DNA from 4 places in the Geodermatophilus bullaregiensis genome. Region 4 is predicted to be linked to each of the others. Evidence: predicted binding sites of a transcription regulator. Region 4 holds the regulator's gene; each other region holds the start of a gene.

What was found. Region 4 encodes LexA, which represses DNA repair genes until DNA is damaged. Its sites were predicted from a motif close to TCGAACANNTGTTCGA; they were not measured.
Region 1: the regulator LexA is predicted to act here: its motif matches at 4,211-4,226, upstream of JOD57_RS03235 (DUF6504 family protein).
Region 2: the regulator LexA is predicted to act here: its motif matches at 3,771-3,786, upstream of JOD57_RS22075 (HNH endonuclease signature motif containing protein).
Region 3: the regulator LexA is predicted to act here: its motif matches at 3,082-3,097, upstream of dnaB (replicative DNA helicase).

The regions. Positions count from the first base shown of each region.
Region 1 covers NZ_JAFBCJ010000001.1:703,973-711,588, forward strand. Annotated here, with positions in the region: gene JOD57_RS03225 (DNA polymerase III subunit alpha) at 1-3,329, opposite strand, end outside; gene JOD57_RS03230 (SAV_6107 family HEPN domain-containing protein) at 3,326-3,805, opposite strand; gene JOD57_RS03235 (DUF6504 family protein) at 3,805-4,131, opposite strand; gene JOD57_RS03240 (YbaK/EbsC family protein) at 4,361-4,897, shown strand; gene JOD57_RS03245 (GNAT family N-acetyltransferase) at 4,912-5,484, shown strand; gene JOD57_RS03250 (phytoene desaturase family protein) at 5,490-7,142, shown strand; gene JOD57_RS03255 (carotenoid biosynthesis protein) at 7,139-7,616, shown strand, end outside.
Region 2 covers NZ_JAFBCJ010000001.1:4,601,906-4,609,521, reverse strand. Annotated here, with positions in the region: gene uvrC (excinuclease ABC subunit UvrC) at 1-994, opposite strand, end outside; gene JOD57_RS22100 (alpha/beta fold hydrolase) at 1,067-1,987, opposite strand; gene JOD57_RS22095 (hypothetical protein) at 2,082-2,375, opposite strand; gene JOD57_RS22090 (VOC family protein) at 2,524-2,946, opposite strand; gene JOD57_RS22085 (helix-turn-helix domain-containing protein) at 2,957-3,391, opposite strand; gene JOD57_RS22080 (DUF6191 domain-containing protein) at 3,388-3,615, opposite strand; gene JOD57_RS22075 (HNH endonuclease signature motif containing protein) at 3,791-5,797, shown strand; gene JOD57_RS22070 (copper resistance protein CopC) at 5,791-6,258, shown strand; gene uvrA (excinuclease ABC subunit UvrA) at 6,321-7,616, opposite strand, start outside.
Region 3 covers NZ_JAFBCJ010000001.1:2,557,202-2,564,817, reverse strand. Annotated here, with positions in the region: gene JOD57_RS12090 (deoxyribonuclease IV) at 13-831, opposite strand; gene rpsF (30S ribosomal protein S6) at 1,025-1,312, shown strand; gene JOD57_RS12080 (single-stranded DNA-binding protein) at 1,315-1,803, shown strand; gene rpsR (30S ribosomal protein S18) at 1,896-2,132, shown strand; gene rplI (50S ribosomal protein L9) at 2,135-2,590, shown strand; gene dnaB (replicative DNA helicase) at 3,197-4,567, shown strand; gene JOD57_RS12060 (Ig-like domain-containing protein) at 4,800-6,710, shown strand; gene JOD57_RS12055 (fatty acid desaturase family protein) at 6,796-7,616, opposite strand, start outside.
Region 4 covers NZ_JAFBCJ010000001.1:1,306,046-1,313,661, forward strand. Annotated here, with positions in the region: gene JOD57_RS06030 (hypothetical protein) at 170-781, opposite strand; gene JOD57_RS06035 (LysM peptidoglycan-binding domain-containing protein) at 936-1,568, opposite strand; gene lexA (transcriptional repressor LexA) at 1,872-2,666, shown strand; gene JOD57_RS06045 (hypothetical protein) at 2,730-3,833, opposite strand; gene JOD57_RS06050 (phosphatase PAP2 family protein) at 3,799-4,557, opposite strand; gene hflX (GTPase HflX) at 4,670-6,145, opposite strand; gene JOD57_RS06060 (hypothetical protein) at 6,310-6,513, shown strand; gene dapF (diaminopimelate epimerase) at 6,521-7,426, opposite strand; gene miaA (tRNA (adenosine(37)-N6)-dimethylallyltransferase MiaA) at 7,423-7,616, opposite strand, start outside.

The sequences.
Region 1 (7,616 bases), 600 kb from region 4:
GACCGGATCGGCGGGGTCTGGGTGGCCACCTTGACCCCGGCGACCAGCACCTCGGCGCCGCTGCGGCTGCCGAGCAGCTCACCGGCCGGCACCGCGCCCACCGCGGCGAGGAAGGGCCGGTAGAAGTCGACGACGTGCCGGCTGGCGTCCAGCCCGAGCACCTCCAGCTCGGCCCGCACCAGCTCGGCGTCGGTGAACTCGGGCAGCCCGGACCCCGCGCTCCAGGACAGCGCCGTCCCGGCCGGGCCGCCGTCACCGTCACCGTCGGGCTCCCCGGGCAGCTCGACACCGAGCAGGTCGAGGCTGAGCTGCCCCACCGAGCCGGCCCTCGCCCCGCTGCGGCTCCACCGGTCGAGCTCGCTGATCTGCAGCAGCAGGTCGCGGCGGGTCACCGACCCGCGGGCGCGGGTGGGCCGGCCGGCCTCGCGGTCGCGCACCCCGAAGCCGTACAGGGAGTCGAAGCCGCCGGCCAGCACCAGCCGCTCGACCACCGGGCGGGACACCGACGCCCGCGTCCAGAAGTCGGGGAGCGACCGGTACGGCTGCCCGGCGACGATCCGCTCGACCTCCTCCTCGGAGATGCCCTTGACGTCGGCGAGGGCGAGCCGGATCCCGTAGGCCGACGGGTCGCGTATCGCCGGCGGCATCCACTCCGGTGGGCGCCAGTCCTCCCGCCGGTCGGGCCCGGCCAGCCGCTCCACCCGGTAGACCCCCGCCGAGGCGTTGACGTCGAGCCCCAGCACCCGGACGCCGAAGTTGCGGGCGTCGTCGAGGATCAGCCGCTTCGGGTACATGCCCGGGTCGTGGGTGAGCACCCCGGCGAGGAAGGCGGCGGGGTGGTGGGTCTTCAGCCACGCCGACTGGTAGGTGGGCAGCGCGAACGCCGCCGCGTGGGCCTTGCAGAAGCCGAAGGAGCCGAAGGCGACGAGCACCTCCCACACCTGCTCGACCACCTCGACCGGATAGCGCGACAGCGCCACGGGCATGAACCAGGCCCGCACCTCCGGGTGCAGCTCCCTGTCGCCCAGCGCGCGGCGCACCTCGTCGGCCTGGGCCAGGTCGCAGCCGGTCATCTGCGCCACGATCTGCAGCACCTGCTCGTGGAAGACCACGACGCCGGCGGTCTCCCGCAGGTACGGCGCGAGGTCGGGGTGCGGGTAGACCGGCTCCCGCCAGCCGTTCCGGGCCAGGAGGAACGGCGTCACCATGTCGCTCTTCACCGGGCCGGGCCGGAACAGCGAGATGTCGATGACGATGTCCTCGAACGTCTCGGGCCCGAACTTGCCGACCAGCTCGCGCTGCCCCGGCGACTCGATCTGGAACATGCCGAGGGTCCGGGTGCTGCGGATCAGCTCGAAGGTGGTCGGGTCGTCGCGCGGGATCGCGTCGATGTCGACGGTCTCGCCGTCGACCCGGGCCACCTCGTCGAGGGCGTGCGCGATCGCCGACTGCATGCGGATGCCCAGCAGGTCGAGCTTGAGCAGCCCGAGCTCCTCGACGTCGTCCTTGTCGAACTGGCTCATCGGGTAGCCGAGGTAGCTGCTCTCCACCGGCGTGCGGTCGAGCAGCGTCGCGTCCGACAGCAGCACGCCGCACGGGTGCAGCGCGATGTGCCGGGGCAGGCCGTCGAGCCGGGCGACGAGGTCGAAGAGCAGGTCGAGGTCGCCGGTGCCGCCGCCGCGGCGCGAGCCGAGCCGGCTGGCCCGCAGCTCCGGCAGGTCGCGCAGCGCGGCGTGCACCTGGTTGGCCCGGATGTGCGGGAAGGCCTTGGCGACGGCGTCGACCTCGGCCGGCGGCAGCCCGAGCGCGGCGCCGACGTCGCGGATGGCGTGCCGGACCCGGTAGGTGTCCATCATCGAGATGCAGCTGACCCGGTGGGCGCCGAAGCGGTCGATGACCGCGTCGTAGACCTCCATCCGCCGGGCGGACTCCACGTCGATGTCGACGTCGGGCAGCTGGTGGCGCAGCGGGGAGAGAAACCGCTCCATCAGCAGGCCGTAGCGGATCGGGTCGACGTCGGAGATGCCGAGCAGGTAGGTGACCAGGCTGCCCGCGCCCGACCCCCGGGCCGCGGCGCGGACCCGCAGGCCCCTGATGAGGTCGACCACGTCGGCGACGGTGAGGAAGTAGGACGGGTAGCCGAGGGCGTCGATGACGGCGAGCTCGTCGTCCAGCCGCCGGGTGACCTCGCCGGTGGGCGCCACCCCCCGCCGGCCCAGCCCCGCCTCGCAGCGGGCGCGCAGCACCTGGGACGGGCTCGTCCCCCGCTCGCCGGGCGCGGTGACGACGTCGAGCTCGGGATAGCGGACCGACCCCACGCCGAGGTCGCCGGCGACGTCGACGGCGCACTGCTCGGCCAGCCGGGCGGTGCGCTCGAGCAGCCGCAGCGCCGCGTCGCGGTCCGGGCCGGCGAGGTCCTCGGCGACCTCGGCCATCTCCTTGCCCGACTTCAGGTACCCCTCCGCGGTGCGCCGGTCGACGTGCCGGGAGTCGAGGGCGACCAGCCGCCGGGAGGCGTCGAGGACGTCGGCGGTCGGCGCGTCGAGGGCGTCGACGTACCGGACGGCGTTGGTGAGCACCACCGGCACGCCCTCCTCGGCGGCGAAGCGCATCAGCCGCTGCGCGCGGGAGCGGTCGCCCCGGCCGCGGTGGTGCACCAGCTCGACCACCAGCGAGCCGGGACCGAACACCGAGCGCCAGGCCGACAGCCGGGCGGAGGCGACGTCGGCCCGCCCAGCGGCCAGCGCCCGGCCCACCGGCGAGTCCGGCCCCAGCACGGCGACCAGGCCCGGGGTGTGCTCGGCGGCCATCGCCAGCGAGGCGACCGGCTCCCCGCGGGTGCCGCGCAGGTGCGTGGCGCTGGTCAGCCGGCACAGCGAGCGCCAGCCGGCGCCGTCGCGGGCGAGGAAGGTGACCCGCGGCAGCCGCGGGTCCACGCCGGCCCCACCGCGCACCGGGCTGCGCCGGGCAGGGGTCGCCCGCCCCGCGTCACCCCGTCCGCCCGCGCCCTGCTCACCTGCGCGCTGGCGCGCCGCCCTGCGCGCGGACAGCTCGTCGTCGTCGCCCAGCACCTGCGCCCGGGCCGGCGGCACGGCGGTGTCCACCGCGGGGACGACCGCGAGGTCGACTCCGAACAACGGCCGCAGCCCCGCCGACCGGCAGGCGAGCGCGAACTTCACCGCACCGTAGAGGCCGTCCCGGTCGGTCAGCGCCAGCGCCGTCATGCCGTGCTCGGCGGCGCGCGCCACCAGGTCGGCGGGGTGGTTGGCCCCGTACCGCAGGGAGTACCCGGAGGCGACGTGCAGGTGGACGAAGGGGTCGCCGGTCACCGCCCGCGGACGGGACGGTGGGCGGTGCCGCCGACCACCCGCGGACGCGGAGCCGGCTCGGGGGTGCGGCCGAGCAGGTCCTCGACCACGGCGAGGAAGGAGCCGACGTCGCGGACCAGGTCGTCGGCCTCGCGCTCGGTGACCGCGCGGGACAGCCCGGCCTCGGCCGCGGCGCGCTTGGCGGCACCGGCGGCGAAGAAGGTGGCCCACTCCCCCAGCTCCGGGGCGACCTGCTCGAGCAGCACCCAGGCGCTGCGCGGCCGGCGGCGGCCGCTCTCCGGCCGGGTGCGGGCGGCGAGCACCGCCGCGGCCGCCCGGAGCGCACCCAGGTGGGCGGTGGCGTAGCGCTCCCGCGCGTCGGTGGCGCGGGCGGCCTCGCCCAGCGCCCGGGTGGCCTGGTCGAGCAGCTGGGCCGCGGCCGCCGGCAGCGGCGGGGGCAGGGGCAGCTGGTCGGCCATGGCGTGCGCGGCGCCCATCAGTCGTGCACCCGCACGAGCGACCACCGGTTGTCGGCGGCGTCCCAGCACAGGTCGTAGACCCCGGCGAAACTCATCCGCGAGCGCCCGGCCCGCACCGCCTCGACCCGGAACACCTCGCGGGGGGCGACCAGGTCGGCCGAGGCGCCGCCGGGGGTGTCGGCGGGCCGCTGCCACCAGGGCGCGGTCTCCACCCACGAGTCGAGCAGCTCACCGACGACGTAGCGCCACTGCCCGCGCCAGAACTGCGCGGGACCGAGCGGACCCCGCTCGACCCGCACCTCCTCGCCGACCCGCTCGCCGACCTCACCCAGCACCCGGCTCATGCCCGACTCCCCACCCCGTGCTCCTGATCGGCCGGCCTCCGCCCGGGCGGGGAAGGTCCCGGGAGCGGTGGCCGGCCGTTCGAACGCCTGTTCGAACAGGTCGAGTACACCCGACCCCGCCGATCGCGTCAAGCCGGACCCGCCCGGGAGGAGGACCACCCGCTCCCTCCCCCTCCGTGCGCGCCGGACGGTACGGCGAGGCACCGACAGCGGTGGCAGGATCGACCCCATGAGCCGCCCCACCCACCCCCGGGTGGCCGCGTTCGCCGACCTCCTCGCCGGGGCCGGCGCCGTCGGGCGGGTCCACGAGCTCCCGTCCGGCGCGCACACCGCCGCCGAGGCCGCCGCCGCGCTCGGCGTCCCGGTCGGGGCGATCGCCAACAGCCTGGTCTTCGACGTCGGCGGCGCGCCGCTGCTGGTGCTCACCAGCGGCGCGCACCGGGTCGACGTCGGGAAGGTCGCCGCGCTGCTGGGCGTCCTCCGCGTCGACCGCGCCTCGGCCGACTTCGTCCGCGCGCACACCGGCCAGCCCATCGGCGGGGTGGCCCCCCTCGGCCACCCCGCGCCCATCGGCACGCTGGTCGACGTCGAGCTGGCCCGCCACGAGCGCGTCTGGGCCGCGGCCGGGCACCCGTCCGCGGTCTTCCCCACCAGCTACGACGAGCTGCTGCGGCTGACCGCCGGTACCGCCGCGGAGGTCGGCGACGGGCCGGCGCGGACCGCGAGCACCACGACCACCCCGGACCCCGCGGCGGTGGGTCCGTGAGCGAGGAGGGAACCGTGACCGGCACGACACCCGCGACGCGGGTGACCGAGCTCCCCGTCGGGTGGTTGCGCGACCACATGCACGAGGCGCTGTCCATCTACGGCGAGGCGATGGGCTACGACGCCTCGGTGGTGGCCGGCCGCTACGGCTACGCCGTCCAGCACACCGAGCGCCCCGGGTTCCGGGCCGTCGGCGCCTTCGCCGCCACCCCCGACGGCGAGCAGCTGGTCGGGTTCGGCTACGGCTACCTCATCGCCCCCGGCCAGTGGTGGCACGACCAGGTGCGCGCCGCGCTGGACCGGCGCACCGCCAAGCGCTGGCTGCCCGGCGCCTTCGAGGTGTGCGAGCTGCACGTGCACCCCCAGGCGCAGAGCCGCGGCCTGGGCCGCCGGCTGCTGCACGCGCTGGTCGAGGGCGTCCCCGCCCCGGCGGCGCTGCTGTCCACGCCCGACGCCGACACCAAGGCCTTCCGGCTGTACCACGCCGACGGGTTCGTCGACCTCGCCCGCGGCCACCACTTCCCCGGCGACGCCCGCCCGTTCGCCATCCTCGGCGCCCGGCTCCCGCTGCGCGCGAGCGCGTCCTGACCGGCGTGCCGGAGCCCGACCGCGGCGTCGACGCCGTCGTCGTCGGCGCGGGCCACAACGGGCTGGTCGCCGCCTGCTACCTCGCCCGCGCGGGGCTCTCGGTCGAGGTGGTCGAGCGCGACGAGGTGCTCGGCGGCGCGGTGTCGACCGTCGAGCGCTGGCCCGGCGTCCGCGTGGACCGCGGCTCCAGCGCCCACGTCATCGTCCGGCACAGCGGCGTCGTCGAGGAGCTCGACCTCGCCGTCCACGGGCTGCGCTACCTCGACTGCGACCCGTGGGGGTTCGCCCCCGCGCCGGTCCCCGGCGACCCCGGCCCGGACGGCCGGCCGCTGGTCCTCTCCGTCGACCTCGACGCCACCTGCGCCTCGATCGCCGCCGCCTGCGGCGAGGACGACGCCGCCGCCTACCGCCGCTTCGTCGGCGTGTGGGGCCCCCGCAGCCGCGCCGTCGTCGACTCCTTCGGCCGCCGGCCCACCCCGCTGGGCCTGGTCCGCGCGTTCTGGCCGCTCGGCGCGCCCACCGGCGACGCCCCGCGCACGCCCGGCGGCGACCTCGCCGTCGACTTCCTCGGCTCCGGCGACGCGCTGCTCGACCGCTGGTTCACCAGCGAGCGGCTCAAGGCGGCGCTGGCCTGGTTCGGCGCGCAGTCCGGCCCGCCGATGTCCGAGCCGGGCACCGCGGCGATGGTCGCCTGGGTGGCGCTGCTGCACGACGTCCCGCCGGGCCACCCGGTGGGCGGCTCGGGCGGTCTGACGGCGGCGCTGCGCGCCCGGCTGGAGTCCGACGGCGGCCGGGTGACCCTCGGCGACGGCGCCGCGCGGTTGCTCGTCGACGGCGGCCGGGTGACCGGCGTGGAGACGACGTCGGGACGGCGGGTGCACGCCCCGGTGGTCGTGGCCGCCTGCCACGTGCTGGCCACCCGCGACCTCGCCGGCGAGCACGCCCCGGCGGCGCTGGCCGACGCCGCGCCGCCGGTCGGCAACGGGTTCGGGCTGGTGCTGCGGGCGCTCACCGACGCGCTGCCCGCCTATCCCGGCGTCGACCCGGCGGTCTCCGCGCAGGGGCTGCAGCTGCTGTGCACCGACCGGGCGCAGCTGGCCGCCGCGCACGGCGACTGGCTGGCCGGCCGGCTGCCGCGCGAGCCGGTGCCGCTGGCGATGTCCTTCTCCGCGAGCGACGACACCCTCGCCCCGCCCGGGCAGCACGTGGTCACCGTCTGGGGGCAGTGGTACCCCTACGCCCTCGCCGACGGCGGGGACTGGGACGCCCTCGCCGAGACCGAGGCGCAGCGGCTGGTCGCGGCGGTCGACCGGTTCGCGCCCGGCTTCGCCGGCTCGGTGCGGCAGCTCTACGTGCAGACCCCGCTGCTGCTGGAGCGGGAGCTGTCGCTGCTGCGCGGCAACGTCATGCACGTGGAGATGGGCCTGGCCAGCATGTTCGCGTTCCGGCCGACGCCGGCGCTGTCGGGCTACCGCGTCCCCGGCCTGGGCGGGCTGTACCTGGCCGGCGCCTCCACCCACCCCGGCGGCGGGGTCTCGGGCAACTCCGGCCGGACGGCGGCGCGCGTGGTGCTGGCCGACCGCGGCCGGCTCCCCCGCGCCCGGGCCCGCGTGCAGGGCACGGTCGGGCGGCTGGTGCGCACGGCCCGCGCCCGGTGAGCGCCGCGACGGCGCACCTCCGGCGGGCCGGCGCCCCGGCGTGGGCCCGGCTCCCGCTCGCGCTGGCCGTGCTGCTCGTCCTCGCCGCGATCGCCTACCCCCTCACCGACGGCGCCGCCCGCGACGCGGTGTCCTGGACGATCGTGCTGGTGGGCTCGGCGGTCTCGGTGACCTCCGCGGCGGCCGCGCACGGCGCCCGCACCGCGGCCGCGGTCCTCGGGCTGGTCGTCGTCGCCGCGGTGGCCTTCGAGGCGGTGGGGACGGCCACCGGCGTCCCCTACGGCCCCTACACCTACAGCGACGCGCTCGGCCCCACGCTGCTGCGCGTCCCGTTCCTCGTGCCGCTGGCCTGGCTGATGATGGCGTGGCCGAGCCGGGTCCTGGCCGTGGTGCTCACCCGCCGGGTCCGGCCCGGCCGGCAGCGGGCCGCGCGGGTCGTCGTGGCCGCCGCGGTGTTCGCCGGCTGGGACGTCG
Region 2 (7,616 bases), 3.3 Mb from region 4:
GGACCAGCACCTCCTTGGGCACCGCCTCCCCCGCCTCGCCGACGCCGGTCTGCTCGTCCACACCGCCGTACACCTGCAGGAGGAACTGCTCGACCAGCTCGCCGGTGTCGACCTCCTCGACCTTGTCGATGATCCAGCCGCGCTGGCCGCGCACCCGCCCGCCGCGGACGTGGAACACCTGGACGGCGGCCTCCAGCTCGTCCTGGGCGAAGGCGACGACGTCGGCGTCGGTGCCGTCCCCGAGGACGACGGCCTGCTTCTCCAGGGCCCGCCTCAGCGCGCCGAGGTCGTCGCGCAGCCGGGCGGCCTTCTCGTACTCCATGGCCTCGGCGGCCTCGGCCATCTCCCGCTCCAGCCGCTTGACCATGAGGTCGGTGCGGCCGGCCATGAAGTCGCAGAAGTCGTCGACGATCCCGCGGTGCTCCTCGGCGCTGACCCGGCCCACGCAGGGGGCGGCGCACTTGCCGATGTAGCCGAGCAGGCAAGGCCGGCCGATCTGCCCGGCGCGCTTGAAGACGCCGTTGGAGCAGGTGCGGGCGGGGAAGACGCGGGTGAGCGTGTCGAGCGTCTCGCGGATGGCCCAGGCGTGCGCGTAGGGCCCGAAGTACCGGACGCCCTTCTTCTTCGGCCCGCGCATCACCTGCAGCCGCGGGTACTCCTCGTTGAGCGTCACGGCGAGGCTCGGGTAGCTCTTGTCGTCGCGGTAGCGGACGTTGAACCGCGGGTCGAACTCCTTGATCCAGTTGTACTCGAGCTGGAGGGCCTCGACCTCGGTGCCGACGACGGTCCACTCGACGCCCGCCGCCGTCGTCACCATCTGGCGGGTGCGCGGGTGCAGGCCGGCGACGTCGGCGAAGTAGCTGTTCAGCCGCTGGCGCAGGCTCTTGGCCTTGCCCACGTAGATGACGCGGCCGTTGGGATCGCGGAACCTGTAGACCCCGGGGCTCTCGGGGATGCTGCCGACCGCGGGGCGGTACGTGGACGGGTCGGGCATGGCTCACAGGTTAGGTCGGGGGGACGACACCGGTGTGGTTCGCCCCCGCCGGCGTCATCCGGGCCGCCCGCGTCATCCGGCCAGCCGCTGCTCCAGCCAGGCCAGCAGGTCGGCGGTCACCTCGTCGCGGTTGGTCTCGTTGAACACCTCGTGGCGGGCGTCGGGGTAGACCCGCTGCTCGACCGGCAGCCCCCGCCCGCGCAGCAGCTCGGCCAGCGCGGTCACCTGGGCGGCGTCCTCGCCGCCGACCGGGTCGCGCTGCCCGGACAGCAGCAGGACCGGCAGACCGCCGGGCAGCCCGGCGACGCCCTCGGGGCTCGCGGCCCGCGTCACCAGGGCGAACATCCCGGCGCCGTAGCCGTACGTCGGCGGGACGTCGTCGCCGCACAGCGGGTCGGCCAGGTAGGCGTCGACCTCCTGCTCGTCGCGGCTCAACCAGTCGTAGGGGGTGCGGGCCGGCTCGAAGGGCGCGTTGAAGGCACCGAGGGCGTCCATCGGCTGGTCCCCCATCCCGCCGGCGACGGCGGCCTCCAGCTGCGGCACGGCCTCGGCGAAGTGCGGCGCGACGCCGATCGGCCCGGACAGCACGAGGCCGGCCAGGACCGCGCCGTCGCGCTCGGCGGAGGCCAGTGCCACGGCGGAGCCGAGCGAGTGGCCGAGCAGGAACCGCGGCACGCCGGGGTGCTCGGCGGCCAGCCGCTCCCCCAGCTCGCGGACGTCCTCGAGGACGGCGTCGCTGGTCGCGCCCTCCCCGAAGCCCCCGGGTCCGGTCGACTCCGCGGTGCGCCCGTGCCCGCGGTGGTCGAGCGCGGCGACGGCGAGGCCGCGGGCGGTGAGCGCCGCGGCCAGCCGCTCGTAGCGGCCGGCGTGCTCGGAGAGCCCGTGCACCAGCTGGATGGTCCCGCGCACCTCACCGTCGGGACGCCAGCGGCGCTCGGCCAGCCGGACGCCGTCGGCGGCGTCGGTCCAGGTGACGGGTGCGGGGCTGGTCATCGGGCGGCCTCCTCGGACGGCGTCGTCGCGCGGTCAGCCTGCCGCGCCCGGGCCGGCTCGGCAGCCCGGGGTGCCGTCGTCGTGGCGGTGCGGGTCAGCCCGCCGGGCGGGACCGGCGCACCTCGGGCGCCCACGAGGCGGCGGCGTTCACGGCCCGGCGGGTGAGGCGCACGCCCCGGCCGCCCAGGACCAGTGCCGAGACCAGACCCACGCCGCCCGCGAGGAAGGCGACGGCACCCGGCACGGCGTCGCCGGTGACGGCGAGCACCGCGACGGTCACCAGGGCGAGCAGGACGACCGTGGAGCGCACGCTCCCACCCGGCGTCGAGCCCACGGGTGAGCCACAGGTGGACAGGTCCGGGTCGCAGTCGGGCGTGAGCGCGCTCATGGGCGTCTCCTCCATCGGGCACCCGCCACACCGCGACGGCGGCGTGACGTCCGTCACAGCGGACGATACGGCCCGTCCCCGTATCCGCTCAAGCAGGTACCCCTCCAGGGACGGCGCCGGCGCGGCCGGGAGCCGGGCTCCGAGCGCATCAGGTGGAGGGCTGCGGGGTCATCTGGGCGACGCGGATCGAGTTGCCGAACGGGTCGCGGAAGCCGAAGTCGATGCCGTAGGGCTGCACGACCGGTTCCTCGGGCACGTCCACGCCCTTCTCCCGCAGCGCGGCGTGGGTCTTGTGCGCGTCGTCCGTGGTGAAGAACAGGTGGCCGCCCCCGGCACCCCGGGTGACCAGGTCGCGCACCTGCTCGGCCAGCTCCGGGCTGACCGAGGGCGGGGCAGGCAGCTCCAGCAGCACCGCGTGGCCGGGGTCGGAGGGCAGGGCGACGGTGAGGAAGCGCATCGGCCCGAACTGCTGGTCGGTCTTGACCTCGAAGCCGAGCTTGCCCACGTAGAAGTCGAGCGCCCGGTCCTGGTCGAGGACGTAGATCTGCGTGATCGAGATGGTGTTCAGCACGCGTCGGACGCTAGGGCGCCGGGACCTCGCCGGGCTTCTCCGTTCCTGCGCTGTGCTCGCTCGGTCTCAGCCACCGCATCCCGAAGCAGCTGGGCACGGCCGCCAGCGGCCCGCGGCGGCGGTACGCGCTCGGCGGCTCCCCCACGACCTCGGCGAACACCCGGCTGAAGGTGCCGAGACTGGAGAAGCCGACCGACATGCAGACGTCGGTCACCGACCGGTCGGTGCTGCGGAGCAGCCACATCGCCCGCTCCACCCGGCGGCGCTGCAGGTACCGGTGCGGCGTCTCGCCGAAGGTCGCCCGGAAGGTGCGGATGAAGTGCGCCTCGGACACGTGCGCGATCCGGGCCAGCGTGGGGACGTCGAGCGGTTCGGCGTAGGAGCGGTCCATCTCGTCCCGTGCCCGCAGCATGCGACGGTTGGAGTCCTCGCTCGCCCGGCTCACCGGGGCAGCATCGCAGCGAACCGGGTGTGCGGCGGGGCGCCGTCGGTCTCGCCCTCCCGGAGCAGCTCGCTCACCCGGCGCTGGTCGCTGTCGACCGCACGGCCGGGTCCCAGCGCCGCGGACGACACGTCCGCGCCGACGGCCGAGACCACGCACCGCCTGCGGCCGCGCAGCGGGTCGGTGCGGTGCAGGCCGGACGCCACCCGCTCGTCCACCGCCGGCACGACGAACCCCGGGATGGTCAGTGCGCGCAGTGCTACCGGACCCGTGGGACCTCCTCCCTCTCGTAGCCGAGCACGGCACTGCACCTCCCGGCTCGGCCGTCGCGCACCCCTCCTGACCTGCGCATTCCTCGCCCGAGTGGTGCGCGTCACCGCGTTCGAACGTATGATCGAATGCGTGGACGACGTGCTGACCGCTCCGGTGGGCGCACCGCCGGTCGGGCTGGCGTCCGGTCCGCTGGGGGCGGTAAAGACCGCCTGGCGGGAGGTGTCCCGGCAGACCGCGCTCCAGGCGCGGGCGGTGGCGGCGTTCGCGGTGTCCCGGCCGGCGTCGGCCGACCGGGCTCCGGGTGAGCCGGGGGCGATGTCGGCCGAGCGGTGGGCCTCGAGGTCGGAGGTGCTGCGGGCGGTGAGCGAGTGGGCGGCTCAGGAGCTGACGGTGGCGCTGTCGATCAGCGAGCAGGCCGCCGAGGCGCTGCTGGAGCGGTCCCTGACGCTGGTGCACCGGCTGCCGGCCACCCTCGATGCACTGGAGGCCGGGTTGCTGCACCCCGGGCTCCTGGGGTGCCTGCTGGACAAGGTCGCCCCCATCGCCGATGACGGCCTGCGGGCGGAGGTGGAGCGGGTGCTGCTGACCTGGGTGGCCGCACGCGGGGTGACCACCCCGGCGCAGCTGAGCGACGAGGCGCGGCGGGAGGTGCTGCGCCGCAACGCCCGGAACGCGGCCGACGAGCTGGCCCGGGCGGTGCGCCGGCGCGGCATCGAGGTGCGCCCGGACCGGGTGGACGGCATGAGCGTGCTGACGGCGCTGCTGACCACGCCGGAGGCGCGGGCGCTGATCCAGGCGTTGGGTGCCTACGCCGACGCGCTGCCCCGCGATGGGCGCACCCGGGGGCAGAGGATGGCCGACTGCCTGCTGGACCTGGTGCTGCGCCCCGGTGAGTCCGCCCTGCCGCCGGTGCAGGTGACGCTGACCGTGCTGGCGCCGGCCGGGGCGCTGCTGGGCGGGGACGCACCGTGCGAGATCGACGGGCAGCTCGTGCCCGCGGAGATGGTGCGGGCGCTGCTCGCCGCGCTGTCCGGTGGCCAGGTCACTCTCACCGACCGGGCCGCCGGCGCGCCTTGCGCCGATGGGACCGCCACCAACGCGTCTTCCGCCAACGACCCCGCCGTCGACGAGACCGCCGCCGACCCGATCGTCGCCGACGAGGCAGCCGCCGATGAGGCGGCCTCGGCGGAGCTGCGCGCTCTCCTGGCCGAGCAGGAGGACCTCGCCCGCTGGTCGGCGCAGTTCGAGGACCGCATCCTGGCCGGCGAGTTCGACGACGAGCCGTGCGACGACCGGCCGCCGGAGGGCTGCTGTGGCCCACCGACCGACGACCGCGATGACGGCGACCAACCAGCATCCGACTCCTCCGAGCCCGCTTTGACACCGGCGGCACCGGCCGGTGACGTGTCCGAGGGCTGGTGGGTGCGCGCTGACCGGGCCGTCGACGACGCCGGCACCGCCGTGCTCGCCGCCCAGCAGGCACTCGGCCGCGCCCGTCGGGTGGTGCGCACCGCCGAGGCTGCCGCAGCCGCCGACGAAGCGGCGTTCCAGGCGAGTGCCGGCGGGCGGGTCAGCACCGCACCCGACGCCCTGAGCGCCCTGCGCGCGGCCACCGACGAGGCGCGGGACACCCTGGCCGCCCTGCTGGGCGCCACGGGCGGAGGCGGGCTGACCGACCGGCCCCGCATCGCCCTCACCTCCGCGGTCAGCGGCGCGCTGCTCTGCCTCACCGACCTGCCCGCGATGCGCCGCACCGGCACCTGCGGCGCACCTGCCTGCCGACGCCGGCCGGAGACCTGCGACCACGACCTCACCGGCCGCCCCGGCCTGGGCACCCCCGGACCGACCGACGGCTACCGGCCCGCGGCAGCGCTGGACCGGCACGTCCGCGCCCGCGACCGCCGCTGCCGCTTCCCCGGCTGCCGCCGCCCCGTGCCCCACGGCGGCGAGCTCGACCACCTGATCGCCTGGCCGCACGGCGACACCTGCGCCGCCAACCTCGTCGGCTTCTGCACCCGCCACCACCGCGGCAAGCACCAGGCACCCGGCTGGACCCACGAACTCGCCCCCGACGGCACCCTGACCGTCACCACCCCCACGGGCCTCACCGCCGGGACCAGCCCACCGCCTTGCTGAACGACGGCGCGGGCGGCTCGCGGGACGGTCAGGGGCGCTGGTCCCACCCCTCGACGGCGGAGGCCTGCGCCACCGAGCCCGCCGCCGACAGCACCGTGACGACCACCCCGCAGGCGGTCGTGCTCACCTCCACCGCGAGCATCCTCGGCGGTGAGGTCACCGTGTCCGGCCCCGACGGTGCGCCCGTCGGGGCCGGGCCCGTGGCGCACGACGGCGCCGCGCTCACCGCGCCCGTCGCCCACATGCCCCCGACGTCGGCTCCGCCGTCCGCAGCGGTCTCCGACGCTGCCGAGCCGACCCCGGCCGGGGACGCGACCACCGCCACCGACCCCGGGACGGGGACCGACGCGGCGTCCGCCGAGAGCGCGGGCGGGCTGCCGGGCTGGGTGCCGGCCGTCGCCGTCGCGGTTGCGGTGGTGGTCGCCGCCGCGCTGGCGCTGCGTCGCAGGCCGCGCCGCTGACGTCCCCCGGACACGGCTCGGCGCCGGCCCCGGGACCCCCGGGACCGGCGCCGAGGCGGTGTTCAGCTGGCGCGCTTGCGGGTGGCCCGCTTCCTCGGGCCGGCCGCGGCGGACTCGACGGCCGCCGGGTCGAGCAGCGGCACGAGGTAGCGGCCGGTGTGCGACTCCGGGACCGACGCCACGAACTCCGGCGGCCCCTCGGCCACGACCGTGCCGCCCCGGAACCCGCCCTCGGGCCCCATGTCGATCAGCCAGTCGGCGCTCTTGATCACGTCGAGGTTGTGCTCGATGACGATCACCGAGTTGCCCTTGTCGACCAAGCCCTGCAGCACCAGCAGCAGCTTGCGGATGTCCTCGAAGTGCAGGCCGGTGGTCGGCTCGTCGAGGACGTACACGCTGCGGCCGTTGGACCGCTTCTGCAGCTCGCTGGCCAGCTTCACCCGCTGCGCCTCGCCGCCGGAGAGGGTGGTGGCCGGCTGGCCGAGCCGCACGTAGCCCAGGCCGACGTCGGTCAGCGTGCGCAGGTACCGCGCGATCGACGGGATCGCCGCGAAGAAGTCGGCGGCCTCCTCGATCGGCATGTCGAGGACCTCGGCCACCGTCTTGCCCTTGTAGTGCACCTCGAGGGTCTCCCGGTTGAACCGGTTGCCCTTGCACACCTCGCAGGGGACGTAGACGTCCGGCAGGAAGTTCATCTCGATCTTGATCGTGCCGTCGCCGGAGCACGCCTCGCAGCGACCGCCCTTGACGTTGAACGAGAAGCGCCCCGGCTGGTAGCCGCGGATCTTCGCCTCCGACGTCTGGGCGAACAGCTTGCGGATCTGGTCCCAGACCCCGGTGTAGGTGGCCGGGTTGGACCGCGGGGTGCGGCCGATCGGCGACTGGTCGACGTGCACGACCTTGTCCAGGTGCTCCAGGCCGGTGACCGTGCGGTGCCGGCCCGGGACCATCCGGGCGCGGTTGAGCTGGTTGGCCAGCACCGTGTAGAGGATGTCGTTGACCAGGCTGGACTTGCCCGACCCCGACACCCCGGTGACGCCGACCAGGCAGCCCAGCGGGAACGTCACGTCGACGCCCTTGAGGTTGTGCTCGCGGGCGCCCTTGACCACCAGCTCCCGGCCCGGCTGCGGCTGCCGCCGCACCTTCGGCACGGTGATCTCTCTCCGGCCGGACAGGTACTGGCCGGTCAGCGAGCGCTCGCTCGCCAGCAGATCCTCGACGGTGCCGCTGACGATGACCTCACCGCCGTGCTCGCCGGCACCCGGGCCGATGTCCACCACCCAGTCGGCGGTCTTGATCGTGTCCTCGTCGTGCTCGACGACGATCAGCGTGTTGCCCATGTCGCGCAGCCGCACGAG
Region 3 (7,616 bases), 1.3 Mb from region 4:
GAGGTCATTCCGCTACGCCCCGCTCAGCGCCTCGCGGACCAGGGCGACCTCCTCGGCGTGCGCGGCGGCGTCGCCCGGCGTCTCCAGGACGACGGGGCAGTCGGCGGCCCGGGCCACCCCGAGCAGCAGCTCCAGCGGGATCTCCCCCGCGGCCAGCGGCGCGTGCCGGTCGCGGCCGGAGCCGGCCGGGTCGCGGCTGTTGTTCAGGTGCACCAGGTCGATCCGGCCGGTGGTCCGGCGGACGTCGTCCACCGCCGTGGCGAGGTCCCAGCCGGCCGCCCAGGCGTGGCAGGTGTCGAGGACGAAGCCGGCGCCGAACTCGCCGACGGCCTCCCACAGGCGGTCGACGGCGTCCAGGCCGCGGGCCATCGCGTTGTCGCCGCCGGCGGTGTTCTCGATGAGCAGCGGCAGCGGGAAGCCGCCGTCCTCGGCCTGCCGGACGAAGGTCTTGCGCCAGTTGTCGAACCCGGCGGCCGGGTCGTCCTTGGCCAGCACGTGCCCGCCGTGGACCACCATGCCGCGCGCCCCGATGGCCGCCGAGGCGCGGGCGTGGGTGGCCAGCACCTTGCGGCTGGGGATGCGGATGCGGTTGTTGGTCGAGGCCACGTTGAGCACGTAGGGCGCGTGCACGAAGACCGCGACGTCGGCGGCGAGCAGGGCCTCGGCGTCGGGGCGCGGCGGCGGGACCTTCCAGCCCTGCGGGTCGCCGAGGAAGACCTGCACCCCGTCGGCGTCCACCTCCGCCGCGCGGGCCAGCGGGCCGCCGGCGTCGAGCTGGTTGTCCTCGGTCAGGCCGGGTCCGACGTGGACGCCGACCGGGTGGGTCGCCACCCCGCGACACTACGTCGGCACCGCGGCGGACGGCCCGCACCCGCGACGGCCCGCGGGCGGCGGCGGCCGCGCTGGTAGCCTCGGGCTGCGCGTCTCGTCCGCCGTCCCGGCGGGCCGGGCGCGCGACGCGTGTACGACCCTCCTGCTGCAGACGTCCTGCGGCCGCCACAGACCAGAGGAGGTGGGGTTCTCCGTGCGTCACTACGAACTGATGGTCATCCTCGACCCCGACCTGGAGGAGCGCACGATCGCTCCCTCCCTCGACCGGTTCCTGACCGTCGTCACCAACAGCGGTGGCACCGTCAAGACCGAGATCTGGGGCCGGCGTCGCCTGGCCTACGAGATCGACAAGCACGTCGAGGGCATCTACGCCATCGTCGACATCCAGGCCGAGCCCGCCGCGGTCGCCGAGCTCGACCGCCAGCTCAACCTCAACGAGGCGGTCCTGCGCACCAAGCTCATGCGGCCCGAGGTCCACTGAGCATGGCCGGCGAGACCGTCATCACCGTGATCGGCAACCTGACCTCCGACCCGGAGCTGCGGTTCACGCCGTCGGGGGCCGCGGTCGCCAACTTCACGGTCGCCTCGACGCCGCGCACCTTCGACCGGCAGTCGCAGGAGTGGAAGGACGGCGAGGCGCTGTTCCTCCGCTGCAACGTGTGGCGGCAGGCGGCGGAGAACGTCGCCGAGTCCCTCACCCGCGGCTCGCGGGTCATCGTCTCGGGGCGCCTCAAGCAGCGCTCGTTCGAGACCAAGGAGGGCGAGAAGCGCACTGTCGTCGAGCTCGAGGTCGACGAGATCGGCCCCTCGCTGCGCTACGCCACCGCGAAGGTCACCAAGGCCTCCCGCGGTGAGGGTGGTGGCGGCGGCTTCGGCGGCGGCGGTGGCGGCGGTTTCGGTGGTGGCAGCGGCGGCGGGGCCAGCGACCCCTGGTCGACGCCCGCCGGCCCGTCCGACGAACCGCCCTTCTGATGTAAGGACCCCCCTGCCCCCCACCGCTCGCGAGCTCGCGGTGGGCCCCTGCAGGGGGGCCGGTTCCATTCCGTCACTTCCTGGAGAACCCAGTGCCCAAGCCCCCCGTGCGCAAGCCCAAGAAGAAGGTCTGCCAGTTCTGCAAGGACAAGGCGACCTACGTCGACTACAAGGACACGACGCTGCTGCGGAAGTTCATCTCCGACCGCGGCAAGATCCGTGCCCGCCGCGTGAGCGGCAACTGCAGCCAGCACCAGCGGGACGTCGCCACGGCCGTCAAGAACAGCCGTGAGATGGCCCTGCTGCCCTACACCTCGACGGCGCGCTGACCATGAGCACCCAGAAGCTGATCCTGACGCAGGAGGTCACCGGTCTCGGGTCCTCCGGTGACACCGTGGAGGTCAAGGGCGGGTACGCCCGCAACTACCTCCTGCCCCGCGGCCTGGCCATCGTCGCCACCCGCGGTGCCGAGAAGCAGGTGGACTCGCTGCGCCGGGCGCGTGCCGCCCGCGAGGTGCGCTCCCTCGAGGAGGCCCAGGCCGTGGCCGGGCGCCTCACCGGCCTGACGGTCCGCGTGCCGGCGCGTGCCGGTGCGGGTGGCCGCCTGTTCGGCCGCGTCACCACCGCCGACGTCGTCAACGCCGTCACCGCGGCCGGTGGCCCGGAGCTCGACCGCCGCCGGGTCGAGCTGCCCAGCAGCATCAAGACCACGGGCCAGCACACCGTCACCGTGCGGGTGCACCCCGAGGTGACCGCCTCGCTGCCGATCGAGGTCGTCGCGGGCTGAAGAAGGACCCTCCTGCCCCCCACCGCTCGCACGCTCGCGGCGGGACCCTGCAGGAGGGCCGCCTGCCCGTCGAGGGGCGTCGGACACCCGTCCGGCGCCCCTCGCGGCGTCTCCGGGCCCGTGAGACCGCCACAGGTCGTCACCGGCCGGTCGCGAGGTGCGCCGGGACGCCGCCCTGTGGACGTGTGACCGCCGGGGCCGGTGGGTCACGGTTCGTGACACGCCGGGGCCCGATCCCGAGAGTTCTGCCACTTTTCTCCCGTCCACACCCGGTGGGTGGTCTTCGCGCTGGTCAGCCGCGGGACGGGGACGACGCGAGCGCCCCGTCCCCCGCCGTCTCCACATGTCGACACGCGTGTGTCCACCGACTTGTCCACAAGTTGTGCAGAACGCGCCCCACAGCGGTGTTGGACGGGCCCGGCTGCACTTCCTAACGTCCTCCTCGGCGGTCACGGGTGCGGTTTCGTCGGCACCCCGACCTAGCCTCGTGCTCGAACACGCGTTCGAGCGTGCGTGCCAGCAGTCCTGGTGCTTCCCCCACCAGACCCCGGCCACCGGCCGGGGTCTGTCCGCGGGTGCGCCGGTGGAGACAAGGAGGGGCTTCCCGTGGCGGTGGCCGACGATTTCAGCCGACCGTCCGCGACGGCGCCGGAGTACGACCGGCAGCCGCCGCAGGACGTCGCGGCGGAGCAGTCGGTGCTCGGCGGCATGCTGCTGAGCAAGGACGCGATCGCCGACGTCGTGGAGGTGCTGCACGGCGCCGACTTCTACCGCCCGGCGCACCAGGTGATCTTCGACTGCATCCTCGACCTCTACGGGCGCGGTGAGCCGGCCGACGCGATCACCGTCGCCGCCGAGCTCAACCGCACCGACCAGCTGTCGAAGATGGGTGGCGCGGTCTACCTGCACACCCTGATCGCCTCCACGCCGACGGCGGCCAACGCGGGCTACTACGCCGCGATCGTCGCCGAGCAGGCGGTGCTGCGGCGGCTGGTCGAGGCCGGGACCCGGGTCGTGCAGCTCGGCTACGGCGCGGCCGGCGGGCGCGGCGACGTCGACGACATCGTCGACCGCGCGCAGCAGGAGATCTACGACGTCACCGAGAAGCGCATGAGCGAGGACTACTCGCGCCTCGAGGACGTCCTGCAGCCGACGATGGACGAGCTCGACGCCATCGCCTCCCGCGGCGGCACCGCCCGGGGCGTCCCCACGGGAATTCGTGATCTCGATGAACTGACGAATGGTCTCCAAGCGGGACAAATGGTGGTGATCGCAGCGAGGCCTGGCGTTGGTAAGAGCACCCTTGGATTGGACATCGCGCGATCGGCCACGGTGAAGCACCACATGCCCGCCGTCATCTTCTCGCTCGAGATGAGCAAGCACGAGATCACCATGCGTCTGCTGTCGGCCGAGGCGAAGGTGCCGCTGCACCACATGCGCGCCGGCACGCTGTCGGACGAGGACTGGTCGAAGCTGGCCCGCCGGATGGGCGAGGTCGCCGACGCGCCGCTCTACATCGACGACTCGCCGAACATGACGATGATGGAGATCCGGGCGAAGGCGCGGCGGCTCAAGCAGCGCAACGACCTCAAGCTCGTGGTCATCGACTACCTCCAGCTCATGACGTCGGGAAAGCGCGTCGAGAGCCGCCAGCAGGAGGTCTCGGAGTTCTCCCGTGCGCTCAAGCTGCTGGCGAAGGAGCTCGAGGTCCCGGTCATCGCGATGTCGCAGCTCAACCGTGGTTCCGAGCAGCGTCAGGACAAGAAGCCGATGCTCTCCGACCTCCGCGAATCGGGTTCGATCGAACAGGACGCGGACATGGTCATGATGATCCACCGGGAAGACATGTACGAGAAGGAATCACCGCGAGCAGGTGAAGCGGACATCATGCTCGTGAAGCACCGGAACGGCCCGACCGCGAACGTCACCGTGGCATTCCAGGGGCACTACAGCCGCTTCGTCGACATGGCCAACTGACCCGTCCGACGCCCACCGGCCGCGCACAGCGAGGGGCCCGGGACCGTCGCGGTCCCGGGCCCCTCGCCGTCCGGTCGCCGGGCGGGCGCGCCGCCCGCCGACCGTCCGTGTCGCCGACCGCGCGGGCCGGCGCACGCAACGCCGGCGGGTGGCCCACCCTGTGACAGCTCCGGTTTGTGATGCGGGTCACCGTGGGTTACCAAGGTGCGTCCCCCACAGCTTGGAGTTCCACGTGCAGCAACGACGCTGGCACCGGGCGGCCCCTTCGGTCGTCGGTGCGCTGGCCCTCACAGCCGCCCTCTCGGTCACCGCCTCACCCGCGCTGGCCGACCCGGAGAAGCCCGAGCCGCTCTCGGTCTTCCCCTCCGACAGCCTCACCGTCCCCGACCCGGCCCAGCTGACCGGCCGCCGGGTGGACCTGCCGCTCGAGGACTGCGGCGCCCCCGTCTCCTGCGGCCTCGTCCAGCAGCTCAACCAGCTCGACGGCTTCGACCTCGACCCGCGCATCGCCATCCGGTTCAGCGGGCCCGTCGACGCGGCGCAGGTCGCCGGCCGGATCAGCGTGCAGGAGGCGCACGGCGGCTGGCGGACCGGCGTGGACCGCGTCGTCTGGGACCCGTCGACCAACACCCTCTACGCGCACCCGGCCGAGCAGCTCGCGCCGTCCACCACGTACCGCCTGCGGGTGCAGGGCGGCCCGCACGACCGGTCGGTCCAGGACACCTTCACCACCCTGAGCGCCACGGACGGGCTGCTGGACCTGCGCCGCCAGATCGACGACGGCTCGGCCTTCGCCGCCGCCGGGGTCACCCCCGGCCTGCGCGTCGACGGCGTGTTCCCCGCCACCGGCACGACCGTCTCGCTGGTGCAGGACAGCTCGACCACCGGCGCCGACACGACGGCGGTCGTCCCCGTCCCCCAGGCCGCGACGGGCGGCACGCTGGTGTTCGGGTCCTACGAGGCGCCGTCCTGGCTCCGGCCGGACGTCACCATCGCGCAGACACCGACGGAGGACGCCGGCCCGGCGCCCGTCGGGGAGGCGCGGCTGCCCTTCGTCGCCGTCCTCCCCGCCGGCCCCACCCCGCCCGGCGGCTGGCCGACGGCGGTGTTCGGTCACGGGTTCACCCGCTCGACGGCCGACGTGTTCATCGCGGCCGCCGTTCCCTCGCGCAGCGGGATCGCGACCATCGCCACCAACGTCGTCGGTCACGGCTACGGACCGGGGAGCACCTGGCAGGTCACCTCCGGTGGCACGACGACGTCCCTCCCCGCCTACGGGCGCGGTGTCGACCAGGACGGCGACGGGGCCATCGGCAGCACCGAGGGCTCCTCGGCCACCGGCGCCGCCGCCGCCCAGTCCTCCCGGGACGCGCTGCGGCAGACGAGCGCGGACGTCATGACGCTCGTGCGGTCGCTCGGCGGGACCGACGTGGACGGCGACCGCACGCCCGACCTCTCCGGCCGGGACGTGACCTACTTCGGGCAGAGCTTCGGCGGCATCTACGGCACGATGGTCACCGGCGCCGATCCGGCGATCGCCCGCTCGGTGCTCGACGTGCCCGGCGGGCCGATCACCGAGATCACCCGTCTGGGCGGGTTCCGGCCGCTGTTGACCCAGACGTTGCAGGCGGCCGGTCTGCTCAACAGCGACGACCCGACGCGGAACCACTTCCAGGAGCAGATGCCGCTGCGCGGTGAGGGCCCGGTGACGGTGACCGTGCCGGGGGCGGTGGCCATCCAGGAGTACCTGGCACGGTCGACGTGGCTGTCCCGTCCCGGCAGCCCGGAGACCTTCTCCCCGCTCATCGCGCCGGAGCGGGTGGTCTTCCAGATCGCCTTCGGTGACCGGACGGTGCCCAACCCGACGTCGTACACGGTCGTCGACGCCGGGGACCTGTGGTCGCGGACCAGCCTCTACCGCAACGACCGCACGCCGCAGGCGGGGATCGACCCGCACGGCTTCCTGCTGGACCTGGCGCAGTTCCCGGTGGCGGGCACCCAGGGCCAGACGCAGGTGGCGGCCTTCCTCGGCCGGGGCGAGGTCATCGACCCGGACCAGGGCGGGGACGTGTGGGAGGTGCCGATCAGCGACCCGGCGCTGCTGCTGGCGCTGAACTTCGACCAGCCGGCACTGCGGCCCTGACCGGCCGCTGACGCACGAGGGCCCGGGACGACGATCGTCGTCCCGGGCCCTCGTGCGTGGGAGGCGACCCCGGCGGGGTCCTGCCTCAGGCGGCCTCGGCCGCCCGGGTCAGCCGGACGCCGGCGGTCAGCTTCCGCTGCAGCGCGCGGCGCACCTTGGGCGTGCCGGTGGTCATCTTGTAGAGCACCGCGAGCTGCTGCGGCAGGTTGCGGCGGTTGGTCAGCTCCAGCCAGCCGTTGGGCAGGGACAGCCGGATGATCTTGTGCCAGGCCGAGCCGACCTGCTGCGGCAGCGGCGCCGTGTGGTAGTTCAGCCCGTAGCGGTCGAACAGGTCGCGGATCCTCGGGGCGATCTCGGCGTAGCGGTTGCTCGGCAGGTCCGGGAACAGGTGGTGCTCGATCTGGTGCGACAGGTTCCCGGTCAGGATGTGCATGACCTTGGAACCGGAGATGTTGGCCGAGCCGAGCATCTGGCGCAGGTACCACTCACCGCGGGTCTCGCCCTCGATCGACTTCTTCTCGAAGGTCTCGACGCCCTCGGGGAAGTGCCCGCACAGGATGACGGAGTTCGACCACAGGTTGCGCACGATGTTGGCGGTGAAGTTGGCCGCCAGCGTCGCGAGGAAGTTCGGGCCCGACAGCAGCGGGTGGATGACGTAGTCCTTGCGGACCTGCCGGCCGATCTTGCGCAGCACGGCCTTGGCGCGCTCCCGGAACTCCGGGTCGCCGGTCTGCTTCTTGGCGATGACGGCGCCCAGCTCCAGGTCGTACGCGGCGATCCCGTACTCGAAGAAGCAGGCGTTGATGAAGCTCCACAGCGGCTGGCCGAGGTGGAAGGGCTGCCACGGCTGGTCCTCGTCGACGCGCATGATGCCGTAGCCGAGGTCGTTGTCCTTGCCGATCACGT
Region 4 (7,616 bases):
GCGGAACGGGCCGGGGCAGGGGTATGGGCGCGACCGGACGGGCACCGGACCGAGGCCGGAGGCCCGTCGCACCGACGCCGACGGGTCCCCTGTGACGGAGGCTCGGAGGACGCGCCGGGGCCCGGAGCGCGGTCCAGGGGCGCCCGACGGGGACGCGGGACCGGACGGCTCAGACGGAGGGGCGGACGGCCGGACGGCCGGGCCGCGGGTGTGAGGCCAGGTCGTCGAGGCGGATCGGGCGGGTCAGCAGGTCGGGCTCACCGGCGGCGTCGGCAGCAGCGGCGGGGGTGTGGGCCGGTGCGCCGAGGGCGATCGCGGGCGTCTCGGCGGTGAGGGCGCGGTGGCGGCCGGCGTCGGCGGGCGCACGGTGCCGGCCGGCGCCGGCGGGGCCGACGGCGGACTGCTCGGCGGTGCCGTCGGCGCCGTGGCGGCGGGCGGCGCGGAAGGCACGGCGGGCCGGCGTGACGGCGGTCATGACCACTGTCGCGTCGGGTCGCGCCGCGGATCCCTGCCCGCCGGTGTGGGCCGCCGGCGGTGCGGCCGGCGCCTCTGCGGAGGCGAGGGAGAGGTGCCGCTCCGGCAGCCGCACGGCCGCGAGGTCGACCCAGGTCGTCTCCCCGTCGGCCCCGTCGCGCCACCGGACCTGCGCCTGGCAGCCACCGGTCTCGTCGTGCCGCCAGCCCAGCATGGCACCGGGGACCCAGGCACCGTCCACCAGGACCTCGACGTCCTGCGGCGAGCGGAAGGCGACTGCGGCCCGGCTGTTCACGGCTGCTGACACGCCCCCGACCGTATGCGCCGGAACGGCTCCGGTCCGTGAGCGACCTCGCCCGGAGGGTTGACGAACCGGACGCGGCAGCCTCGTCCAAGTCTGCCGGGACGGGGCCGGGGCGCGGCGTGCACGCCGGGTGCGCCCCCGCGGGTCGCGCCCGTGCTCACGGCAGCTGGAGGACCTGGCCGGGCACGACCACCGAGTCCTCGAGGTCGTTGAGCTCCTCGATGGCGTCGACCACGACCCGCACGTCCTGCCCGTCGCCGGTGACCTCCCCCGCGATCGACCAGACCGTGTCACCCGGCTCGACCACGACGCTGCTCTCCCCCGCCAGCCGCAGCCCGCCGTCGCCGCCGGGGAGCAACGGCGAGACCCACGAGCCCAGGGCGACCGCCGCGCCCAGGGCGAGCGCGGTGAGCAGGCGGCGGCCCCGGCGGGTCAGCCGCACGGCGGACGGCGCCGGCGCGCACCCGCCGCGGACCGCGCCCGCGGTGGTCCGGGAGCGCAGCGGGCGCCCACTCGGGCGGGCCGGGTCGCGGCGGGTGCGCGGCGCCTCGGCGGACGGTCCGGCGCCGGCCCCGCCGGTGCGCGCCTCGGCGGTGGCCGGCCGGTCGGGGACCGGGCGCAGGTGCGCCGCGACCCGCGGACCGGAGCCCGGCAGGGCAGCCCGCTCCACCGGCCACGCAGGGCGATCGGGAGCCGCCGCACCCCCACCGGCTCCCGCTCCGAGCAACGGCCGCCACGGGACCTGGACCGTCGCGTCGAACTGCAGCACGTCCTGCCGCACGCTCCCCATGACCACTCCTCCTCCTCCTCGGACCCACCTGGTCGAACACGTGTTCGACCGAACGCCACTGCGATTCCTACCGCACGCCTCCGACAGGGGCGACCCGACACGTCCCCGGCGGTTTCGAACACACGTTTGAAGTACCGGCGCCGAGGCGCTACCGTCCGATCAGCACCCGTCCGCCGTCGTCTCCGGACGTCGTGGGGGTCACGGCCGGCTGCGGATCCCGCACGGGACGGCGGCCGGACCGGGCACCCCGGGCGGAGGGGCAGGACACGAGGGCTGTGGCGGCACAGTCGGCGAGGAGGAGACGTGGCGGGCACGAGCGGGACCGGCCAGCGCACGCGGACCGGTGGGACGGCGACCCGGCGCGGCGCGAAGGCCGGCGCGACGACGGAGACCCCGGCCGCGGGCGACCAGGCCGGCGCGGTGCGCACCTTCCCCGACCGCACGGAGGCCGGCGACGGTCTCACCCAGCGGCAGCGCCGGGTGCTCGAGGTCATCCGCGACTCGATCGAGCGGCGCGGCTACCCGCCCTCGGTGCGCGAGATCGGCGAGGCCGTCGGCCTGTCCTCCGCGTCGTCGGTCGCCCACCAGCTCTCGGTGCTGCAGAAGAAGGGCTGGTTGCGGCGCGACCCCAACCGCCCCCGCGCGCTCGACGTCCGGCTCCCCGGCGAGACGCCCGGCGAGGCCGGTGCACCCGCGGCGCCGGCCGCCGCGGCCGACGCCGGCGCACCCACCTACGTGCCGCTGGTCGGCCGGATCGCCGCCGGTGGCCCGGTGCTCGCCGAGCAGGCGGTGGAGGACGTCTTCCCGCTGCCCCGCGAGCTGGTCGGCGAGGGCACGCTGTTCATGCTGCGCGTCGCCGGCGACTCGATGGTCGACGCGGCCATCTGCGACGGCGACTGGGTGGTCGTGCGCCAGCAGCCCACCGCGGAGAACGGCGAGATCGTCGCCGCCATGCTCGACGGCGAGGCCACGGTGAAGACCTACAAGCGGCGCGACGGGCACGTGTGGCTGCTGCCGCACAACCCCGCCTACGAGCCGATCCCGGGCGACGAGGCGACCGTCCTCGGCCGGGTCGTCACGGTGCTGCGCCGCGTCTGACCACCGCTGGCGCCCTCACGGCCGCTCCGGTCCGACGGCCGTCCCGCGCCTGCGGGGCGGCCGTCAGCCGTTCCGGGGTGGGCCGGCCGCGGGGCGCCGCCGGAGCAGCCGCCCCCCGATCCAGACCAGCGCGGTCGCGACGGCCGCGGCGACCAGCCCGGCGGTGACCGGCGAGACGCCGCTGCTGCCGTCGGAGAGCAGCTCCGGCAGCGACGGGTCGGCGGGGGCCGCCGCAGACGACGGTGCCGTGGTGGCGGGGACGGGGACCAGCGTGACGTCGCCGGGGACGCCCTCGCCGGCCACGAGCAGGGCGCTGCCGTCCGCGGTGAAGCTGACCGCCTCCCCCTGCGGCGCGGCCGGCAGGGCGACGCGGACCGGCTCGCCGGCCAGCGCGCCCGGGACGTCGGAGCCGGCCAGCGGCCAGACGTAGGCGTCGGTGTAGGTCCGCAGCGCGAGCCGGCTGCCGTCACGGGCGACCGCCCCGCCGGTCACCAGCAGCTGGCCGGCGCGCCCCACCGGGCCCCCGGGCGTGCCGGTGAGCGTGACGGTCACCGTGCCGACGTCGGCCAGCCCGACCGTCCCGCCGTCGACCAGCGCCGTCGCCGGCCGGTAGACGTGACTGGCGCCGAGCACCTCCTTGGTGACCACGTACGGCGTGCCGTCGGGCGCCAGCAGCAGTGCCTCGGCGTCGTGCGGGCCGTCGGGGAAGGTCATCCGGTACAGCCCCGTCGTCCCGTCGGGGCGCAGCGCGAGGAGCGCGACAGTGGCGCGGGTGGCGTTGTTGTCCCCGGTGTCGGCCAGCCAGACGGTGCCGTCGGGACCGACGGCGAGGTCCTCGGGGTCGTAGGGGTCCAGCGGCGCGGTGACCACGTCGACGACCTGGCAGGCGCCGTCGAGGACGTACACGGCCGCCTGGTCGCCGCCGTCGACCATCGCCAGCACGCGGTCGCCGACGTCGACCAGCCCGGAGAGCTCGGCCAGCCGCGGATCGGTCACCTGGCAGCGCGTCGACGGGGCGACCGGCTCCTCGGCGGCGGCGGCGGGCGGCGCGGCTCCCAGTGCCAGGCCGAGCGCGGCGCCGGCGAGGGCGACCGCACGGACGCACCGGCCGGGGACGGACCGGGCGCCCGCGTCAGGTCTGCGCCGGTGGGCGGCCGGCTCGGACACGTGCCCAGCGTGACAGCACGGATGAGTCGAGTCCGCGAACCACGCCCAGCAGGAGCAGTCCGACGGCCGCGCCGACCACCGCGTCGGTGACCCAGTGGAAGTCCAGCGACACCATGGCCACACCGGTGGCCACCGGCCCCAGGACGGAGAGCCACCACAGGGTGCGCTGCAACCAGGGCCGGAGCCGGTACTCGACCGCCTGCCAGCGGGCCACGCCCCACATGAGCACGGCGTTGGCCACGTGACCGGAGGGGTAGGACGCCCCGTCGCGGTGGAAGAACGACCCGGGGTAGGCCGGTGCGGTGCGCCCGGTGCCGAACTTGACGGCGTAGACGACGACCGTCAGCAGCAGCAGCGCGGCGAGGACCCGCACGAGCGGGAGCAGCGTCCGCCGCCGAACGCACAACCAGCCGACCAGGACGGCCAGCACGGCCAGGATGGTGCCGCGGCCCCCGATCTGGGTGACCACCCAGACCGGCCAGTAGGCCGGTGAGTTCCGCAGGTCCCAGCCGCTGACCACCTCGGAGACCTGCAGGTCCACCCGCTCCAGGTAGCCGCGGGTGAGCAGGTCGGCGGTGACGGCGACGGCGACGAGGAGGGCGCCCAGCAGCAGCCACCACGGCGGCCGGCCGGACGTCACCACGCGCCCGGACGGGGCCGCGTGCTCACCCGGCTCGTCGCCGGACGGCGCGCCGGCCGGGCGTCGCGCCACGCCGCTGGTCACGCGGTCACGGTACCGGCCCGTGACCGGCCCGTGACCTCGGAGCGGCCGACGGCGAGCCGCCCGGGTGCCCGGCGGGGAGCCGGGCACCCGGGCGGCGGGGGCAGGGGACGGGTCAGCCGACGGGTGCGGCGAACGCCTCCAGCGCGGCGGCCAGGCCGCCGTCGACCCGGGCGGACAGCCGGGTGCCGGCCACCTCGTGCTGCTCGGTGAGCACCTCGCCGTCCCGGTGCACGCGGGCCACCAGGTCACCGCGGTCGTAGGGGACGAGCACCTCGACCTCGACGTCCGGGTGCGGCAGGCGGGTGGCGACGATCTCGCGCAGCGTCTCGATGCCCTCACCGGTGCGGGCCGAGACCCACACCGCGCCGGGCAGGGCGCGGCGCAGTGTCAGCACGTCGTCCTCGGTCATGGCGTCGACCTTGTTGACGACGATCAGCTCGGACACCGCCGCCGCGTCGATCTCCCGGAGGACGACGTGCACCGCGTCGATCTGGCCGAGCGGGTCGGGGTCGGAGCCGTCGACGACGTGCAGCAGCAGGTCCGCGCCGGCCACCTCCTCGAGCGTCGACCGGAACGCGTCCACCAGCTGGTGCGGCAGGTGCCGCACGAAGCCGACGGTGTCGGTGAGGGTGTACTCGCGGCCGTCGGGCGACTGCGCGCGGCGCACCGTCGGGTCGAGGGTGGCGAACAGCGCGTCCTCCACCAGCACGCCGGCGCCGGTCAGCCGGTTGAGCAGGCTGGACTTGCCGGCGTTGGTGTACCCGGCGATCGCCACGCTGGGGACGGCGTTGCGGTCCCGGCCCGAGCGCTGCGTGGCGCGGGCGGTGGCCATGCCGGCGATCTCGCGGCGGAGCTTGCTCACCCGCGACCGGATGCGGCGCCGGTCGGTCTCGATCTTGGTCTCACCGGGACCGCGGGTACCGATGCCGCCACCACCGGCGACGCGGCCACCGGCCTGCCGGGACAGCGACTCACCCCAGCCGCGCAGCCGCGGCAGCATGTACTGCATCTGGGCGAGCTCGACCTGGGCCTTGCCCTCCCGGCTGGTGGCGTGCTGGGCGAAGATGTCGAGGATCAGCGCGGTCCGGTCGACCACCTTGACCTTGAGGATCTTCTCCAGCGCGTTGAGCTGGCCGGGGGTCAGCTCGCCGTCGCAGATCACGGTGTCGGCACCGCTGGCGGCCACGATGTCGCGGATCTCCCCCGCCTTGCCCGAGCCCACGTAGGTGCCGGCGTCGGGCTTGTCGCGCCGCTGGCTGACCGCCTCGAGCACCTCGGAGCCGGCCGTCTCGGCCAGGGCCGCGAGCTCGGCCAGCGACCGGTCGGCGTCGGCCTGCGTGCCCTCGGTCCAGACGCCGACCAGCACGACCCGCTCGAGGCGCAGCTGCCGGTACTCGACCTCGCTGATGTCGGCGAGCTCGGTCGACAGCCCGGCCACGCGGCGCAGTGCGCCACGGGCCTCGAGGTCGTAGGAGCCGGTCGAGTCGTCGTCCCACTGACCGTCCGGTGCGGGGCGCGGGGTGCCCTCTGCTCGCTCGGCCCGGTCCTGCGCGTCCGTGAGCACGGCGCGGTTCTGTGCAGTCGTCATCGGGTCCAGCGTGGCACGTGCGCCGTCCCCGGTCATCTCACTTACCTGTGCAGTCCTCATACGCGCCGTACAACACCGCTGGACGGCGATCGCATCCCGGCGTTCACGTCCGGGGGCCCACCGGGTAGGGCCGGGGTGACCGCAGCGATCCCCCAGGAGGACCCGTGAGCACGAGCAGCGACGAAGCTACTGACGACCCGGGCCGCGACCCCGTGGGCCTCGAGGTCCCGCGCAACCCCTTCGGCGGCGCCGACCAGGACACCGGGGCGGGCAAGCCGCGCGGCACCGGGAACGTGGGCCCCGGCGACAAGCCGGAGGCGCCGACCGACGAGCCGGAGACCCGCGCCGACACCCCCGACAACCCCTAGCCGGGCGTCAGCCGTCCAGCCACTCGCGGGTGAGCTCCCCGGCGGCCACCACGACGGCGGGGCCGCGCAGCACCGTCGTCTCCGGGGAGACGTCGACCGACAGCCGCCCGCCGGGGACGTCGACGACGACCGTGCCGCGCACCGAGCCGTCGCCGGACCCCGCGGCCGGCCGGGCGTGGGCCAGCGCGGCGTAGGCGGTGGCGCAGGCGCCGGTGCCGCAGGAGCGCGTCTCCCCCACGCCGCGCTCGTGCACCCGCAGCCGCACGTGCGCGTCCGCGCCCTCGACGTCGGCCGCCAGCACCCGCACGAACTCGACGTTGACGCCGTCGGGGAACAGCCCCGGGTCGACGTCCGGCCGCGCGGTGAGGTCGAGCGCATCGAGGTCGGCGTCGGTGAGGCACACGAGGTGCGGGTTGCCCATCGAGACCGCCTGACCGGGGAAGGTCCGCCCGCCGACGGCCGCCTCGCCGCGGCCGAACGGCCGGGCCGGGCCCATGTCCACCCAGTAGGTGCCGTCGGGTCCGGCGCCCACGCGGCGCGGCCCACCGCGGGTGCCGACGAGCACGCCGTCGGCGCAGGCCGACCGGTCGAGCAGCCCCTCGCCGACGAGCACGTGGAGGAACAGCCGGACGCCGTTGCCGCACATCTCGGCGTGGGAGCCGTCGGCGTTGCGGTGGTCCATGAACCACTCGCAGCGGTCGAGGTCCGCGCCGAGGACGGCGGGCGCGTCGGGCACGTGCCGGCTGCGCACCACCCGCAGGACGCCGTCGCCGCCGAGGCCGGAACGGCGCTCGCACAGGCGCGCGACCAGCGCGGCGTCGAGGCGGTCCTCGGGCCAGCGGTCCCCGTCGGGGTCGGGCAGGACGACGAAGTCGTTCTCGGTGCCGTGCCCGAGGAGGAACCGGTCGCTCACCGCCCGATCGTACGGCCGCCTACCAGTGCCCCGACGGCGTCGGCCAGGTCGGGGCGGGCGGCGTCGAACCAGGTGGTGGCCGCGTCACGGCGGAACCACGACCGCTGCCGCCGGACGAACCGCCGGGTCGCGGTGACCGTCCGCTCCCGCGCCTCCTCCGGCGTCAGCACGCCGTCGAGCTGGGCGAGCA